Azoarcus sp. KH32C: one gene and its partners. The protein of the gene in region 2 binds, or shares a complex with, the protein of the main gene of each other region. Links are inferred from orthologs where the notes say so. Each region holds a gene or a part of one and is shown on either strand. Other genes may lie near its edges.

Evidence for each region.
Region 1: the proteins of cheY (region 2) and fliM are in contact, whole or in part, in a crystal structure (PDB 1F4V), measured with the Escherichia coli proteins. The link is inferred for Azoarcus sp. KH32C from one-to-one orthologs.
Region 3: the proteins of cheY (region 2) and AZKH_RS27995 are in contact, whole or in part, in a solved structure (PDB 1A0O), measured with the Escherichia coli proteins. The link is inferred for Azoarcus sp. KH32C from one-to-one orthologs.

Annotation. Positions count from the first base shown.
Region 1 is NC_020516.1:1,451,996-1,457,122, forward strand. The notes cover bases 1-2,858. They hold fliM (flagellar motor switch protein FliM), read right to left. Parts: upstream 2,005-2,858; coding sequence 997-2,004; downstream 1-996. Other genes in these bases: fliO (flagellar biosynthetic protein FliO), read right to left, coding at 1-382; fliN (flagellar motor switch protein FliN), read right to left, coding at 528-1,004; fliL (flagellar basal body-associated protein FliL), read right to left, coding at 2,019-2,585; AZKH_RS26705 (flagellar hook-length control protein FliK), read right to left, coding at 2,680-2,858. Also shown: more of AZKH_RS26705, read right to left, coding at 2,859-4,212; flagellar export protein FliJ, read right to left, coding at 4,284-4,739; flagellar protein export ATPase FliI, read right to left, coding at 4,820-5,127. UniProt on the Escherichia coli protein: FliM is one of three proteins (FliG, FliN, FliM) that forms the rotor-mounted switch complex (C ring), located at the base of the basal body.
Region 2 is NC_020516.1:3,640,075-3,647,381, forward strand. Bases 4,541-7,307 are described here. They hold cheY (chemotaxis response regulator CheY), read right to left. Parts: upstream 6,242-7,307; coding sequence 5,840-6,241; downstream 4,541-5,839. Other genes in these bases: AZKH_RS16150 (chemotaxis protein CheA), read right to left, coding at 4,541-4,887; cheZ (protein phosphatase CheZ), read right to left, coding at 4,941-5,804; AZKH_RS16165 (chemotaxis protein), read right to left, coding at 6,283-7,233; AZKH_RS16170 (chemotaxis protein), read right to left, coding at 7,258-7,307. Also shown: cysK (cysteine synthase A), read left to right, coding at 1-538; AZKH_RS16135 (pseudouridine synthase), read left to right, coding at 661-1,326; tal (transaldolase), read left to right, coding at 1,431-2,510; AZKH_RS16145 (DUF3135 domain-containing protein), read right to left, coding at 2,535-2,834; more of AZKH_RS16150, read right to left, coding at 2,980-4,540. UniProt on the Escherichia coli protein: Involved in the transmission of sensory signals from the chemoreceptors to the flagellar motors.
Region 3 is NC_020516.1:2,383,126-2,388,258, forward strand. Bases 1-2,864 are described here. They hold AZKH_RS27995 (chemotaxis protein CheW), read right to left. Parts: upstream 2,143-2,864; coding sequence 859-2,142; downstream 1-858. Other genes in these bases: AZKH_RS27910 (methyl-accepting chemotaxis protein), read right to left, coding at 1-293; AZKH_RS10370 (chemotaxis protein CheW), read right to left, coding at 350-838. In the rest of the region: AZKH_RS10380 (response regulator), read right to left, coding at 2,977-3,342; AZKH_RS26305 (methyl-accepting chemotaxis protein), read right to left, coding at 3,373-4,608; AZKH_RS10390 (ANTAR domain-containing response regulator), read right to left, coding at 4,952-5,133. UniProt on the Escherichia coli protein: Involved in the transmission of sensory signals from the chemoreceptors to the flagellar motors. CheA is autophosphorylated; it can transfer its phosphate group to either CheB or CheY.

The DNA of each region.
Region 1 (5,127 bases), 2.2 Mb from region 2 along the record:
AAGCCTGGAAGTCACCCAAGGGATGCGCGCCTCCAGGGCCGCTGTTGGTCTGGATCGCATCGGCCGGCAGCGTGTGGAGCGTGCGGACGCTCGCCGGCGTGACACCCAGCACCAACACCTGGCCTGCGATTTCGACCAGCACCACGCGTTCGCGCGGGCCCACGGGGACGGCCCCCAGTACCTTGAGGCCGGCAGCGGCACCGCGCGGCGTCGAAAGACGCTTGATTAGCCATAGGCTGCCGAGCAGCAGGGCGAGCACGATGCCGAGGCCGAAGAGCATCTGGCCGATGCCTTCGGTCATGGCCGGCGACGCTTCGGCGGCACGGGCGGGCGCCGCAGCGAGCGCCAGCAGGGGGATGAAGCGATGGTGGATAGTGTTCACAGCAGGGGCGACGGTTCTTCCGATGGGAGAAGAATACGCGCGACAGGACCTTGCCAAGGGGGCAATAAGACGGAAAAAAGGGGGATTATTCGGCGCTTTGCCGGCCGGGCGGACGAGGGCGCCGCGGCCGGAGTTGCGGCTGCGCTTAGCCGCGGATCTTCCGCATCCGTTCGGCCGGCGTGATGATGTCGGTGAGGCGAATGCCGAACTTGTCGTTCACGACGACGACTTCGCCCTGCGCGATCAGCGTGCCATTGACCAGTACGTCCATCGGTTCGCCCGCGAGACCGTCGAGCTCGACCACCGAGCCGTGCGCCAGCTGCAGCAGGTTGCGGATCGAAATCTTGGTGCGTCCGAGTTCGACCGTGAGCTGGACGGGGATGTCCAGGATCATGTCGAAGTCGTTCAGGCTCCCCGCACGCGGAGCGCTGGCCCCGAAATCGGGGAAGAGATGGCTCGCAGGCTTGGCCTGGTAGGGCGAGGCCGCAGCGGCGGCAAGATCGGCGGCAACCTGGCGCGCTTCGGCGTCGGCGTTGCCCTCCGCCGTCGCCTGTTCCATCATCGCCGCAGCCCAATCGTCCTCGCTGACCTGCGAGTCGATGTCGTTGTCGTTGTCAGCCATGTTGGCCTCCGAATAATGGCGAACTGCCGTCCTCGTTGGCGAGGAAGCGTTCGACTTTGACTGCGTAGTTAGGACCCTGCCGTCCGTAGCTCAGTTCAAGCACGGGCACCCCGTCGACCTCGCCCTGAAGCATTTCGGAGACGTTGATCGGGATCACGTCGCCGACGCGCATGTTGACGATGTCACGCAGCGTGACCGTGGCGCTGCCGAGATTGCACACGAGTTCGACCTCGGCCGTCTGCAGCTGGCGGGTGAGCAGGCTGATCCAGCGGTTGTCCTGGCTCAGGTGGTCGCTCTGCATCGTCGAATACAGCACGTCGCGGATCGGCTCGACCATCGAGTAGGGGAAGCAGATGTGCATGTCCGCTTGCGATCCGCCGAACTCGAGCGAGAAGCTCGCCGAGATCACGATCTCGGACGGCGTCGCGATGTTCGCGAACTGCGAGTTCATCTCGGAGCGCACGTATTCCATCTCGAGCTTGAAGACCGGGGCCCAGGCGCGCGTGTATTCGGCGAACACGACGTTGAGCATGCCCTGGATGATGCGCTGCTCGGTCGGCGTGAAGTCGCGGCCTTCGACGCGGGAGTGGAAGCGGCCGTCGCCGCCGAACATGTTGTCGACGACGAGGAACACCAGGTTCGGGTCGAAGACCACCAAGCCCGTGCCGCGCAGCGGCTTGGCAAGTACGAGGTTTAGGTTCGTCGGCACCACCAGGTTGCGCACGAACTCGCCGTACTTCTGCACCTTCACCGGGCCGATCGAGACCTCGGCGTTGCGGTGCATGTAGTTGAACAGGCCGATGCGCAGGTAGCGTGCGAAGCGTTCGTGGATCAGTTCGAGCGTGGGCATCCGCCCGCGCACGATGCGTTCCTGTGTTGCAAGGTTGTACGGCCGTACGCCGGACTGGTCGCCCTGTTCCTCCTCCTGATCCTCAGGCTCGCCCGCGACGCCCTTCAACAGGGCATCGACCTCGTCCTGGGAGAGAAAGTCGGAAGACATGGTCGATCACCTCCTCACTGGATAATGAAGGAGTTGAAGCGAACGGCCTCGATCGGACCCGCCACGGCCTGCTTGGCGTTCTCGCCCTTGGGGGGTGGGGTGCCGGTCAGGACCTGATTGGTTCGACTCACGATCTGGGCCGCAAGATCCTCGCGTCCTTCGGGAGTAGACAGTTCCGAAGGGAGTTTGCTCGACAACAGCAGGTTGATCTCGTGGCGGATATCCGGCATGAAGCCTTTCAAGTTTTCAGCAATCTTGTGGTCGCTGACGCGCAGCGCCATGACGACCTGAAGGTAACGGTCGCCTTCCGCCGGCGCCAGGTTCACGACAAACGGATCGAGCGCGACGAAGGTCGGCGGGTGGCTGAGATCGACGGTCGCGACCGCGGCCGGCTTCTCGGCATGCTCCTCTTCCGTCGCATGCCCCTTCCTGAGCAGCATCACGGCGACGACGGCGGCGATCAGCACGACCACGACCGCAACGGCCAGGATGATGATGATCAACAGCTTCTTGCCACGCTTCGGTGCGGGAGCCGCAGCCGGCGCTTCGGCGGCCGGTTGCGGAGCGGGGGCTTTTGCCATGAATTTCTCCTATTTCCACAATTCAATTATGCGCGATCCGTCCCTGCGTCGAATTGCGGAAAAGTGGGCAAGTGCGGCCCCAATTCACTCGCTATCAGGCAAAGGTGTCGACCATTCCCAAGGCCGCACGTGACCAGTGTGAAGACGTCGCCGGCCGGATCTCGTCCAGCGCCTGCACGTCATTGCTACCGTTGCCGCCCGAATTGCCGGCAGTCGCTGCACGCTCGTCGCGAGCGCGCTGGTCGCTGGAAGTGCTGACGTTGGTCTGACCGAGATTGATGCCCGCCTGCTGCATCACTTCGCGAAGACGGGGCAGGGCCTGTTCGAGTGCATCGCGCGCTGCCGCGGTGGCTGCAACGAAGTGTGCGGTCGTCTGGTCGCCACTGACCTGGATCGAAATTTCAAGTTTACCGAGATGTGCGGGCGTAAGCACGAGTTCGGCCTTCGACTCGTTGCGGCCGACCATCCAAACGACGCGATTCCCCACGTCGTCGGCCCACGCCGCCTGACCGGCCTGCGTATGGACGGGTAGCTGCGGCACATGGGTCGCCTCGCTGCGGGCGGCCGGGGCAAGATTGGCGAGCTGCAGACCAAGCGTCTGGCTGTCGGTGGAAGCGAGTTGCGACTGGGGCGCGGGCGTCGCGGCAGCGTTCGCGGCCGAATCTTCAGCCGGTGCGCTTCGCAGAAGCTCGATGTTTTGTGCGCTTCGACTCACGATTGCCGGTTCGGCAAGTTCTTTGATCGGTACGCCAAAGCCGGCACTGGCGTTTCCGGCCGGGGACGTTCCGGTTGCGACCGCCGCGTCGTCCTTCCCGCCGGTCGCTAGCGGCATATGGCCGAGGCCGTCGCGTTGCAGGGTCGCCAACACTGTCGACAGGACGTGAGAGGAGGAGCCTTGGCCGGCGGGGAGCGTTCCGGTCTGGCCGTCAGTTGTGCCTGAGCCCGGTTGAGGAGGCTGCGCCGCGGGAAGTTGGGCGGCGAGCCCCTGTAGCAGGGCGGCAAGGTTTGCCGCTGCGGTCGTATCTGCCGGCAATTGTGTCGTCGGCGGCGCTTCTGCCGATGCCGCATCGTCGGTTGCAACAACGGCGGCGTTGGTGTTCGCGGCTTGGATTGCGACGTCGGCGGGCGACTCGTCCTTCGCGGTATCTGCAGTGGAATTCGTGTCGTCTACGGGAGCAGTGGAATTCGTGTCGTCTGCGGGATTTTGCTGCGCTGAGCTCGGGCGCGCCGCGTCGGATCTCCGCTCTCCTTCAGATGTCGACGGGGCCTGGGCCCGCGACCGGCCTTGGGGTGCGTCGGCTGCCTGTGAGGACTTGTCCGATTGGACTTCGCGAGTGGGGCGGCGGGCGACACGAGGGCCATCGTCGTGCGAGTCCGCAGATTTCTGTGGCTGCACGTCGTCATTGCGGTCGGTCCGCGTCGATCGGTTGGCCTGCTCCGATGCATTGCGCTCTGGTGTCGTGCCAGTGCGGCCGGATTCGCTGCCGATGCGGCGTCCCAGCGCACTCGCGAAATCCTGACCGGTATCCGAACCGTCGCGAGCGACAGTCCGCTCGGCGCCAGCGCTGCGGTTGGCGGCCGATGTGATGTTGGTTTGCAGGAGATTGCTGACTAGCGGATTTGACATCGCCAATTCCCAAAAGATGGCCGGTTCAGGGCGATATGTGCAAGCCGCATGCCAGCGCCGGCTTGCCGGACTCAGCTTTCGCCGGAATCCTCGCGGTCGCGGAAGCGCTTCGCGGAATGTTCGTCGGACTGGCGCTGTTCGATGCGCGCGGCCTTCTTCGATTCGCCCTGGTCGTGGCGTTTCTGGAGCGTGTCGAAGGCCTTGACCTTGTTGCGCTGCGTCATCCAGTTCTGCTGCCCGGCGGCGGTCATCTGCTTGGAACGGTCGACCTGGGCTTTCTGGATCGCGATCGCTTCGTCGATCCGCCCGATGAAGGCGCTGTAGTTGCGCCAGGCTTCTGGCGAAAGGCCATTTCGCGCAGCCTCCTGGAAGCGCTCGGAATACTCGTCACGATAGTTCTGGAGCAGTTCGAGTTTGCGCTGGCCTTCCTGTTCGCTGGCGATCAGTTCGCCCAGGCGCCGAGCCGCTTCGTCCATGCGGTTCTGCGTCAGGTCGAGGAGGGGTTTGAGCGGAAACGGGGTAGTCATGTGGAACGGTGCATCGTGTTGTCGCCGGTCTCCGGGAGCTGAATTCTACGTCGCCTTTTTTCTTTCTGCCGTGATCTGGCTCATCCCGCGAGGAACAGACTGCCGAGATGGTTCGTCGCGCGGGCATAGGTTTCCTGCTCGTCGATGCGTTGCTGCAGGAAGGCTTCGAGCTTCGGATACATCGCCACGGCCTTGTCGAGCATCGGGTCTGAGCCCGCCTGGTAGGCGCCGACGGCGATCAGGTCGCGGGAACGCTGGTAGCGCGAGAACATCTGCTTGAAGCGTCGGACCAGATCGAAATGCTCGGGCGAGACGAGGCCATGCATCGCGCGTGAGATCGATTGCTCGATGTCGATCGCGGGGTAGTGCCCCTGGTCGGCCAGCGAAC
Region 2 (7,307 bases):
CAAGAACCCGGCGAACCCGGCGATTCACGAAGCGACGACCGGCCCCGAAATCTGGAACGACACCGACGGCAAGATCGACATCCTCGTCTCGGGCGTCGGCACCGGCGGCACGATCACCGGCATCAGCCGCTACATCAAACAGAAGCAGGGCAAGGCCATCACCTCGATCGCCGTCGAACCCACGGCGAGCCCGGTGCTTACGCAGACCCGGGCGGGCGAAGCGCTGAAACCCGCTCCGCACAAGATCCAGGGCATCGGCGCCGGCTTCGTGCCGCAAGTGCTCGATCTGTCGCTGATCGATGCCGTCGAAACGGTCACGAACGAAGACGCGATCCTGTATGCGCGTCGCCTCGCCCGCGAGGAAGGCATCCTGTCCGGCATCTCCTGCGGCGCCGCGGCGGCCGTCGCAGCCCGCGTTGCCCAACGTCCGGAGAACGCTGGCAAGACCATCGTCGTCATCCTGCCCGACTCCGGCGAACGCTACCTGAGCTCGATCCTCTTCGAAGGCCTCTTCGACGCGAGCGGAGCCGCACTCTGAGTCACGCAGCAGCACAAGACGCGGAGGCTCCGGCCTCCGCGCCCGAAACCCTCCCCATTCTCTACCGCGACGACTGGCTGATCGCCGTCGACAAACCCTCGGGCCTGCTCGTCCATCGCTCGGTGCTTGACGTCCACGAGGAGCGCTTCGCCGTCCAGATCCTACGGGACCAGATCGGGCAGCACGTGCACCCCGTGCATCGCCTCGACAAGGGCACCTCCGGCGTCCTGCTCTTCGCGCTCGACCGCGAAACCGCCGCGCTCGTCTCCGGCGCCTTCGAACGCCAGGAAGTGCTGAAGCGCTATCTCGCAGTCGTGCGCGGCCACCCGGCCGAAGAAGGCATCATCGACCACCCGCTCACGCGCCGCTTCGACGACGCCGAACGCCGTTCGACGACGCCTGACACGCCGCCCCAGGACGCCGTCACGCACTTCCGCCGCCTCGCCACGACCGAACTACCCTACCAGGTCGACCGCTATCCGACGAGTCGCTACGCGCTCGTCGAACTCGCCCCGGAAACGGGCCGGCGCCACCAGATCCGGCGCCACCTCAAGCACATCTCCCACCCCATCATCGGGGATGCCACCTTCGGCAAGGGCCGGCACAATCGCCTCTTCACCGAGCTCTTTGGCGTCTCGCGCATGCTGCTCGCCTGCACATCGATGCGCCTCACACATCCGCATACCGGCGAAGAACTGGCGCTTGCCGTTCCGCCCGCTGAAGACTTCATGCGCGTTGTTACGACGTTCGGCTGGACCGACGCGCTGGCCAGCCTGTCGCGCGCCTGATCCCATGCGGGCGACATTCGCCGGGGGCGATTCCCCAACGAGCTACCGGTCCTGACGGATTCATTGCACAATAGGTCGTTCACACAACAGCCAATCCGCCACAAATGAATCCGCTGCTCCAGGTCCGCGACCAAGGCCAGCAAGTCTGGCTCGACAACCTCTCCCGCACGCTCCTCAACGACGGCCACCTCGCGCGCTTCATCGCCGAAGACGGCGTCGACGGCGTGACCACCAACCCGGCCATCTTCCACAAGGCGATCGCCGGCGGGCGCTATTACGAGGACGATCTCGCCGCGCTGAAGCAGCAGCCCCTGAGCGCCGAAGCGCGCTACGAACAGCTCGTGGTCCCCGACGTGCAGCGCGCCTGCGATCTGCTGCGGCCGACCTTCGAGCGCAGTGGCGGCAACGCCGGTTATGTCAGCCTCGAAGTCTCCCCCGCCCTCGCGCACGACGCTGCCGGCACCGTCGCCGCGGGTCTACGCCTCAAGCAGGCCGTGGGCCGCGACAACCTGCTGATCAAGGTACCCGCGACGACCGAAGGGCTGAAAGCCATCGAGGAATTGATCGCCAACGGCGTCAGCGTCAACGTCACGCTGATGTTCTCGCTCGCCCACGTGGACGGCGTCGCGGACGCCTACGTGCGCGGCCTCGAACGTCTGCGGGCCTCCGGCGGCAAGGTCGGCAGCGTGATGTCGGTCGCGAGCCTCTTCCTCAGCCGCGTCGACACGCTGATCGACAAGCAGCTCGAAGAGTTGGGCGGCGACGCGTTGGCGCTCCGCGGCCGCAGCGCCGTCGCGATGGCCAAGCTCGCCTACCAGCGCTACCTGGAACGCTTCCACGGCCCTGCCTTCGCCGCGCTGCGTAGCGCCGGCGCGCGTCCGCAGTTCATGCTGTGGGCGAGCACCGGCACCAAGAATCCGGCCTACAACGACCTGCTCTACGTCGAACCGCTGGTCGGGAAGGAGACCGTCAATACGCTGCCGGACGCCACCCTCGCCGCGCTGCGGGATCACGGCAAAATCGTCGGGGACGCCCTCACGCAGGACGTCGCCGCCGTACGCGAGCAGGTCGCCGCGCTGGCCGCGCTCGGCATCGATCTCAATGCAACCGGGGAAAGACTGCAGCGCGAAGGGCTGGCGCAGTTCGAGGACGCATTCGCTCAACTGCTGCAGCTGACCGCCTGATGCCGTAATCGCAGGCCGGCTCCTTCAATGGACGCCGGCCGCTACGAGCAGCTTGCGCGATAGCTCGCGCAACTCCCGATTCTGGCGGTCCAGCTCGACCAGTCGCTCATGCATCATCGCGGCGAGGCATTTCATCGCGCGTTCGGGCGTTCCGGCGCGCGCCCGCTCGCAATCGATACAGTACTGCAAGGCACGCAGACGCTCGCGGACGGCGGGGGGATGACTCTCGATCAGTGCGCAGATTTCGCGATTGCGCGCGGCGAAGAATGCCTCGGGGTCGGCTTTCGCCAACGCACACCAGCGGTCGAAATCGAACTCGCCCATGATCCATCCCCCGCGCGAGGTCCATCACACATCCTTGGTTTAATCGTAGGAGTGGAACAAGGCGGAGGCAAGACGAGCCTCCGGCGGACCGTGTATTCGGTCTCGCCGGAGCAAAACCGGTTTGCGTAACCGGCTGGCGAAGAGGTCAAGCGACCTGGGCAGCTCTCCTGGACATCAGCGAGAAGCGGCTCACCCAGCGCTGGTCACCAGCGCTGCCGAGCAGTTCCTTCATGTCGATGATCAGTACGATCTGGCCGTTGGACAGCGTCGTGACACCGGCCACGCCCTTCGGACGGAAGTCGTCGAGCGACTTGATGACGGCGTCTTCGCGGCCGGCGAAGCTGTCGATGCCGAGGATGAAGGACATTTCCGCCGTCTGCATCAGCACACCGTAGCATGGCGAACGTTCCAGCGGCCAGCCGAGCAGGCTTGCGAGCGGCAGGATCGGCAACACTTCGCCCCGCACCACCATCGTCGCGCGACCGCCCACTTCCTGCACTTCTCCCGCCTCGATCGGCAGGATCTCGCGCACCATCGACAGCGGCACGGCAAACGGCTGATCGCCCAAGCGCACCAGCAGCACCGGCAGAATCGCCAGCGTCAGCGGCAGGCTGATCACGAAGGTCGTGCCCTTGCCCAGCTGCGACTGGATCTCGATGCTGCCATTGAGCTTCTGGATGTTCGTCCGCACGACGTCCATGCCGACGCCGCGGCCGGACACGTCCGACACCTTCGCCGCCATCGAGAAGCCGGGCAGGAAGATCAGGTTGAAGCTCTGGCGCTCGTCCAGCGCACTCGCTTCTTCCTCGCTGAGCAGCCCCTTCTCGACCGCCTTCGCGCGCAGGCGTTCGGCGTTCATACCGTGGCCGTCGTCGGCGACCAGGATCACGATGTGATCGCCTTCCTGGCGCGCTTCCAGGCGGACGATGGATTTTTCGGGCTTGCCGACGGCGATCCGCTCCTGCGAGTCCTCGACGCCGTGATCGACCGCGTTGCGGATCAGGTGGATGATCGGATCGGCGAGGTCCTCGATCATCGTCTTGTCGATCTCGGTTTCCTCTCCGGCGAGCACGAGTTCGACGTCCTTGCCCATGCTGCGCGCCAGATCGCGCGCGATCCGCGGATACTTCTGGAACAGGCGCCCGATCGGCTGCATACGGGTCTTCATGACCGCGTTCTGCAGGTCCGAGACGAGCAGGTCGAGCTGGCTTACGGCCAGATCGAGGGAATGCAGGGTTTCGGTGTCGTTGCGGCCGCTCAGGATGTCGCTGCGCAGCGCGTTCAGGCGGTTCTTCGTCAGGCCGATTTCGCCCGACAGGTTGAGTACCTGGTCGAGCCGCGAGGTGTCGACGCGGATCGAGTTGTCGCGCTGCTTTTCGCCCTCACGCCGCCCGGTCGTCGCCATCGCGCCTGGCTTGTCGCTCGCGCGCCGCCCGGTCGCCGCCTTGATGATCTCATCAGGCGAGACCGTGGGGCCCGACGCGACGGGAGCATGTACCGAAGCCGACGCCGGCGGCGCCGACCTGACTTCGTTGATCGTCTTCATCGGCACGCCGGTGACGGCACTGTGGAGCAGCTCCCAGTTCGGCCCGCCCGGAGCGGCGGACGATGCAGCCGCCTGCGGTTGGGCGGCCGCCGCTTGCGCCCGACCGCCGACGAGTTCGCCGGCGATCGCCTGGCGCAGACGTGCAATCAGGTCGGGGTCCGCCGGAGCGGGCTGCATCGCCTGCTCGAGGCTGCCGAACATGTCACGTACGGATGCGGTCGCTTCCATGATGACGTCCATCACTTCGGGCGTCACGTCGAGCTGGCCGTTGCGCAGGTTGTCGAAGAGATTCTCCGTCAGGTGGCACAAGGTGACCAGCTCGGTCGCATTGAGGAAGCCTGCGCCGCCCTTGATGGTATGGAAGCCCCGGAAGATCTCGTTCAGCAGTCCGCGGTCGCCTGGCGCACGTTCGAGGTCCACCAGTTTGTTGTCGACCCCGGATAGCAGGTCACCCGCTTCCATCAGGAAATCCTGAAGCAGCTCTTCCATTCCGGCGAAGTCACTCATCACGTTCTCGCTTTATTGTTCCCGGCAGACCCGCGCCTGCCTTCTTGCTGCAGTCAGAATCCCAGGCTACCGAGCAGATCGTCGACCTGCTCCTGCGTCGTAACGACGTCGTCACGGCCTTCCGAATTGATGACCGGACCGTTCATCAGACCGCCCTGCACTTCGCTGCGCATGCCCGGCGGCGCGACCTCCAGCAGAACCTGCAGCAGCTCCGTTTCGAGCTTCTGGGCGAGTTCGACGACCTTCTTGATGACCTGGCCGGTGAGATCCTGGAAATCCTGGGCCATCATGATTTCCATCAGCTGCTCGTTGGTCGCGCGGCTCCCCTGCTCCACCTGGCCAAGAAATCCGTGCGTTTCCTGCGACAGCGCCTTGAATTCCTCGATCGACAACTGGTTCGCGAACAGCTTGTCCCACTTCGCCTGCAAGCCCTTGGCGTCAGCACCCAGCTTGTTCTGGATCGGCTGGGCGATGTCGGTCGCGTTAAGCACCCGGCTCGCCGCCTGCTCCGTCATCTGCGCGATGTAGGTCAGGCGCTGGCGCGCATCGGGAATCGCCTGCACCGCCTCCTGCAGACCGTCGTCGGAGCTGAGCGAACAAAGGGTGTTATGAACTTGTCGCGTCATCTGTCCGATCCGGGTAAACACCGCTTCGCAGCTATGCTCGGACTGAGCAGCATCGGCCGGCTGCGCTGCGGCGGCCGGAGCAGCCTCCTGGACAGAAGCGGCTTCGAACTGCGCCGCCACGGAGTCGAACAGAGCCTGCAGGTCGTCGTTATCGCCGGCGGAATCCTGCTTGGGTTTCGGTTCCGCCTTGGGCGCAACCACCTGCGGTGCCGCGCCACTCGCGATGCTGTCGAACAAGGCTTGCAGTTCGTCCGAATCCCCTGCCTCATCGACCTTGAGCTTTTTCGCCATCATCGGCCTCCCTAATGTCATTCCGCACCGACTGCTCAGGCGGCCGCTGTCTTGCCCAGCTTTTCAAAGATTTTTTCTAGTTTTTCGGCCATCGTCGCAGCCGTAAACGGCTTGACGATGTAGCCGCTCGCCCCGGCCTGCGCCGCAGCAATGATGTTTTCCTTCTTGGCTTCGGCCGTCACCATCAGCACCGGCAGGTGCTTCAGATGCGGCGTCTGGCGGATCGTCTGCAGCAGCGTCAGACCATCCATGTTCGGCATGTTCCAGTCGGTGACGACGAAGTCGAACGGGCCGCTGTTGAGCTTCTGCAGCGCCACCGCACCGTCCTCGGCCTCGTCGACGTTGGTGTAGCCAAGCTCCTTGAGCAGGTTGCGCACGATGCGACGCATCGTCGAAAAGTCATCAACGACCAGAAATCTTGTCTTGGGATCGGCCATGTTGTATTTCTCCGTAATTCTCTCGGCGAGCCTGGCCCGGTTCAGTGGCCCCGTGTGAGCAGGGGACGAAGGGTGTCCGCCAGCGCGTCGGCGTCGAATTTTGCCACGTATGCGTCAACTCCGACCCGCTTTCCCATCGCCCGGTTGGCTTCGGACGAGAGCGACGAGTGCATCACCACCGGGATGCCGTCGAAACGGGTGTCGGCCTTGATGTTGCGAGTAAGTACGTAGCCATCCATCTCCGGCATCTCGGCATCGACCAGGATCAGGTCGAGCTCGTCGCTGACGTGGCGACCGAGTTGCTGAGCGTGGCTCGCCATGCCCTGCAGGCGCGTCCACGCTTCGAGGCCATTGACGGCGTGCTTGTGCTTCACGGCGAGCTTGTCGAGCACCTCGGCGATCTTGCGCCGCGCAACGCCCGAATCGTCGACGAAGAACACTTCATAGTCCTGCCCGTCGATGATCGGCGAGATGTTGCCGACCACGGCGTCGCCGAAGGTCGAGGCGAGTACCGTTTCGACATCGACAATCGAGACCAGCTTGCCGTCGGGCAGCTCTGTAATCGCGGTGATGTAGTTGTGCACATTGCCTGAAACGTTATCGGGCGCCCGCACCTTGTCCCAGTCCACGCGAATGATGCGATCGACACCCTGCACGAGAAAGCCGAGCGTCCGCTTGCTGTACTCGGTCACCATCATCGATCCGCCAAGCGGGTCGCCAGGCTGGGCCAGGCCGAGGATCTTGGAAAGCGACAGGACCGGAATGACGTTGCCGCGCAGCGAGATGAGCCCTTCGACGCCCGCCGGCATGTTGGGCGCACGTGTGATGAAGGGCGTCGTGCTGACTTCCTTCACCTTGAACACGTTGATCCCGAAGACTTCCGTGGTGCCGAGATTGAACAGCAGAATCTCCATCCGGTTCGAACCGGCAAGGCTGGTGCGGCCGTCGACGACGTTGAGCAGGCCGGATTCGTCGGTATCGTAGATCGACATGAGAGCTTCCTATGGACTCGCGAATTACTGCGCGCCGCGCTTGATCAGCCGGCGCAGGGTCTCGGCCAGACGCT
Region 3 (5,133 bases), 1.3 Mb from region 2 along the record:
TCGTTGATCCAGAAGTACTCGTCGCCGTCGTAGTGCATCTGGCGGATCGTCTCGCCGGCAAGCTTCTGCGCCTGTTCGCGCGACAGCACCCCGTCCTTCTCGAGCTGGTTGAAGTGGACGAGAACCGAATAGGCGGATTCGACGACGTTGCGCGTCTTGTCCTGCTTTTCCTTGAGCGCCTGGGCCTTGCCCTGCACGAGAAAGACGCCCACGGCGAGCAGCAGGCCGATGACTGCGACGCCGGTGAGCCAGGCGAGGCGCGTGCTGACCTTGAGGGACTGAAGTTTCTTCACTGTGTGTCTCCGGAAAATTGCGAATCCTGGGTTCTTGTCATCCGATCGGAAGGCGCCTAGGCGGCCGCCGCTTCCACGAGTTCCATGTCCTCGCTCGTCATCAGGCGCTCGATGTCGACGACGATGATCATCCGTTCGTCGATCGTGGCGAGGCCGAGCACGAAGCGGGTATCGACCGTTGCGCCGAATTCGGGCGCTGCCTTCAACTGGTCCTGGCCGAGCGTGATCACGTCCGAGACGCCATCGACGACCATGCCGACGACGCGCCCGGCGACGTTCAGGATGATCACGACCGTGAAGGCGTCGTAAGTCGGCTCGCTCAGGCGAAATTTGATCCGCATGTCGACGATCGGCACGATCACGCCGCGCAGGTTGATCACCCCCTTGATGAAGTCGGGCGCATTCACGATGCGGGTCACGGCGTCGTAGCCGCGGATCTCCTGCACCTTGAGGATGTCGATGCCGTATTCCTCGCTGCCGAGCGTGAAGGTCAGCAGTTCGTCGCCGGCGTGCGGCGACAGTTCGGACGATGGGCTTGCCGTCATGAGTTCTTCCTTGGCTGCGTTCAGGGCCGCGGCGCGAGGGCTGCGATGTCGAGGATCAGGGCCACGCGTCCGTCGCCCATGATCGTGGCGCCGGCAAAGCCGGGCACCTTGCGGTAATTCGTTTCCATGCTCTTGATGACGACCTGGTGCTGGCCGAGCAGGCGGTCAACGAAGAGCGCGAGGCGTCCGCCGGCGGTCTCGACGATCACGACGATGCCGCGGGTCGGATCGCGCGTTTCCGGCTCCAGATTGAAGTTCTGGTAGAGCGGGATCAGCGGCAGGTATTCGCCGCGCACATGCACGACCTGCCCGGTGCCGGAGATCGTGCGGATGTCGCTCGCCGCGGGCTGGAAGGATTCGACGATGTAGGTCAGCGGCACGATGAACACTTCGCCGCCGACGCCGACCGACATGCCGTCGAGGATCGCGAGCGTCAGCGGCAGGCGGATCGTGACCTTGGTGCCGATGCCCGGTGCGGACGCGATCTCGACGCGACCGTTGAGCGCATCGATGTTGCGCTTGACGACGTCCATGCCGACGCCGCGGCCGGACACGTCGGTCACGGTCTCCGCGGTCGAGAAGCCGGGCGCGAAGATCAGCATCCACACCTCCTGGTCGCTCATCGCGTCCGACATCGCCATCCCGCGCTCGCGCGCCTTCGCGAGCAGCTTCTCGCGCCGCAATCCGGCGCCGTCGTCCTCCACCTCGATCACGATGTTGCCGCCCTGATGTGCGGCGCGCAGCGTCACGGTGCCGCGCGGGCTCTTGCCGGCGGCGGCGCGGCGATCCGGCATCTCGATGCCGTGGTCCAGGCTGTTGCGCACGAGGTGGGTCAGCGGATCGACGATCTTCTCGATCAGGCCCTTGTCGAGCTCGGTCGCCTCGCCCTCGGTCACGAGCGCGACGTCCTTGCCGAGCTGATTCGCGAGGTCGCGCACGACGCGCGGATAGCGGCTGAAGACGAAGGACATCGGCATCATGCGGATCGACATCACCGTGTCCTGCAGATCGCGCGTGTTGCGTTCGAGCTGCGCCATGCCGTTGAAGAGGCGCTCGGCGATCTCCGGCGCGAGTCCGCCGACCGTCTGGGCGAGCATCGCCTGGGTGATCACGAGCTCGCCGACGAGGTTGATCATGTGGTCGACCTTCTCGACGCTCACGCGGATCGACGAGTCGGCCGCAGCCTTGTCGGCAGGCTTCGCAGCCGGCTTGCGCGCTTCGGGCGCGGGGGAGGCCGGGGCGGTTTCGGCGACGGGCGCGGGCAGGGGCTCGAAGAACCCGTATCCGGGATCCGGTTCTTCCACCGTCGGGGAGTCGGTGAAGAAGCCGTATCCCGGATCGGGTTCGGCGGGGCAACCGGGGGCGTCGTCGAAGAAGCCGAAGTCTTCATCCCCGCTTGCCGCTGCGCTCGGAGCGTCGGCGCCCGCCGCGCAGCTGTCCTGTTCGATATGCAGTTCGTCCGGTAGCGCGACGAAGTCGAAGATCTCCCGGATGCGTTCATCGTCCGCGCCGGTGGCAACCGTGAAGACGTAGCGGAAGCGGCCCGGGGTCAGTTCTTCCGTGAGCAGGGTCGCCTCGCCCTGGTCGGCGAGTTCGGCCAGTAGATTGGTCGCCGTCTCGCCGCTCGTGCCGGCGGCCGATTCATTCGGCGTGTAGGTGACGGTGATGCGGTTGGCGGCGGGAGCGTGGACTTCCGCTGTGGGCGCCGTGGAAGCCGCCGCAGGCGTTGTACTCGCCAGTTCGCGCAGCCGCCCAATGATTGCCTCCGCAGCGGACGGATCGACGTCGGCTGCGTCGCGATGTCCCGCGAGCTGCGCGCTCAGCACGTCGCCCGCCTTCAGGAAGACGTCGATCATCTCCGGGCGCAGGGCGAGTTCGTGATTGCGGATGCGGTCGAGCAGGCTTTCGAGGACGTGCGTCACTTCGGTCAGATCGCCGAAGCCGAAGGTCCCCGCGCCGCCCTTGATCGAATGCGCCGCGCGGAAGATCGCGTTCAGGTCATCGGCGTCCGGCGCGGCGATGTCGAGCTGCAGCAGCAGGCTCTCCATCGTCGCCAGATGCTCGCCGGCCTCCTCGAAGAAGACCTGGTGGAAGTGCGAGAGGTCGGTTTGCATGCGCGCTCGCGATTGGGGCCGGAATCAGCCAATGACCTTGCGGACGACTTCGAGCAGCTTCTGCGGGTCGAAGGGCTTCACGAGCCAGCCGGTGGCGCCGGCCGCGCGGCCCTGCGACTTCATCGCGTCGCTCGCTTCGGTCGTCAGCATCAGGATCGGCGTGCTGCGGTATGGCGGCAGGCCGCGCAACGACTTGATCAGCGTCAGGCCGTCCATCTTCGGCATGTTCTGGTCGGTCAGGACCAGGGAGAACGATTGCGTGCGCGCCTTCGCGAGCCCGTCCGCGCCGTCGCCGGCCTCGACCACCGTGTAACCCGCCCCCTTCAGCGTGAAGGCCACCATGCCGCGGACGGAAGGGGAGTCGTCCACGGTCAGAATCGTCTTGCTCATGCGTTTCTCCTGTTCATTGCGGGCGGGACATCAGAAGAGCTCGATGTCGCCGGCTGCCATTTGCTGTTGTTTGACCGGGCTGCGGTTCGACGCGGCGATGTGCTCGGCCGCCTGGTGGATCGCGCCCTTCAGCGCGCTCAGGCGATTGCCGAGCGCGCCTTCCATCGCGCCGGTGTCGGTGCGGATCGCGGCGATGTCGTGCAGCGCACTGCCGAGCGCCTCGATGCGCTGGGCGATGTGGCCGACCAGCTGGGTGGTCAGGTCCTGGAACTGCAGCGAGGTCACCGCGACGCTGACGTCCTCCTCGACGCGGTTCGCGATGTGCGCGAGCTCATCGACAGTGCGGGTGCTTTCGGCATTGATCCCCGAGAGCGTCGCCAGCATGCATTGGATGCCGGCCTTCGATTCGAGCGCGAAGTTCATGTCTCGCGCCGCCATGTGGTTAATCTCGGCCTCGGCTCCCCGTATCGAGCCCTTCACCTCGTGCATGTAAGCGACGATCTGGTTCGAGAATTCCTTCGAGCGGTCGGACAGCCGGCGCACCTCGTCCGCCACGACGGCGAACCCGCGGCCTTCCGCTCCAGCCCGCGCCGCCTCGATCGCCGCGTTGAGCGCGAGGAGATTGGTCTGATCCGAGATGCCCGTCATCTCGCCGAGCACCGAATGCATCTTCTCGACCTGCATCGAGATGTCCTGCATCTTCTCGACGAGCGAAATGCCGATCTTGCTCGTCTCGATCGTCGTGTCGACGAACATGCTCATCGTTTCCGATGTCTTTCCGACGAAGGACTCGAAGCTCTCGACGCCGCCCGCCGCGTCGGCTGCCTGGGCGTGGGTCGGAACCGTCAGCCGCACGGCCAGCGCCTGTTGCTGGGAAAGGTGGTCGTTCATGCCGGAAAAACTGGACAGGAGCTTTCCGCCCGCATCGGCGACGAGGCTGCGGACCTGTTCGAGTTCGTCGCGGATGGCGTGGAACTGGTCGTTGAAGGCCAGGGAAAACTGTTCGAGCATCGCGTGGGTCTCGCCTTCGAGGCCTGCCATCGCGGAGTCGAGCTCATGCTGGCTGCGCAGGTTGGCTTTGGCCTGACGCTGCAGGGCGAGGAAGGCGACGAGGCCCGAGGCGCCCACCGTGGCGACCAGCAGGAGCCATCCGGCGAGGCCGAGCGGCAGTTGCAGTGTCCATGCGGCGAATGCGACCGCGCTACCGAGCGCGGCGAACGGCAGCAGCAGTGTGAAAACCGGCGACGTGGACCGGCGGGCGCTCATCGGCCTGCTCCCTGTGCGGACGCACAGGCGAACGGATCACACGGCAGCGAGCATGGCGCAGAAAGGGACGGCCTGGTCGAGGTCTTCACCGTAAAAGCTCTCCCGCGCAATAGGCGCGAAGGGAATTACGGCAGGGATCAGGCCGGAGGTTCGACGTACCCCAGGGGCTGGGAGGTACGCCTGTGATCTTGAAGACTGGATGATCACCGGCTTCGCGGGGATAGGGCGAAAGTGATATCCAGCGGGGTGGAATTTAGGGCTGCACTGGAGTCTTGTCAACAAACAGATACAAATCTTCCGTTACATACGTCACGGTCTGTCGCAGGCAAGGGCGTCCCCGCTGTCAGCGCGACCCTCTGCCGCCGCCGACGATGGTGTTCAGCGTTTCCGTCGCGCCCACGATCATCTCGGCGAGATCCGCGACACGGCGGCGCTGCGACCGCGCCTCGACGCGCAAGAGTTCGAAGGCCGCGGCCTGGCTCAGCTTGTGGCGCTCCATCAGAATGCCGACCGCGATGCTCGTCT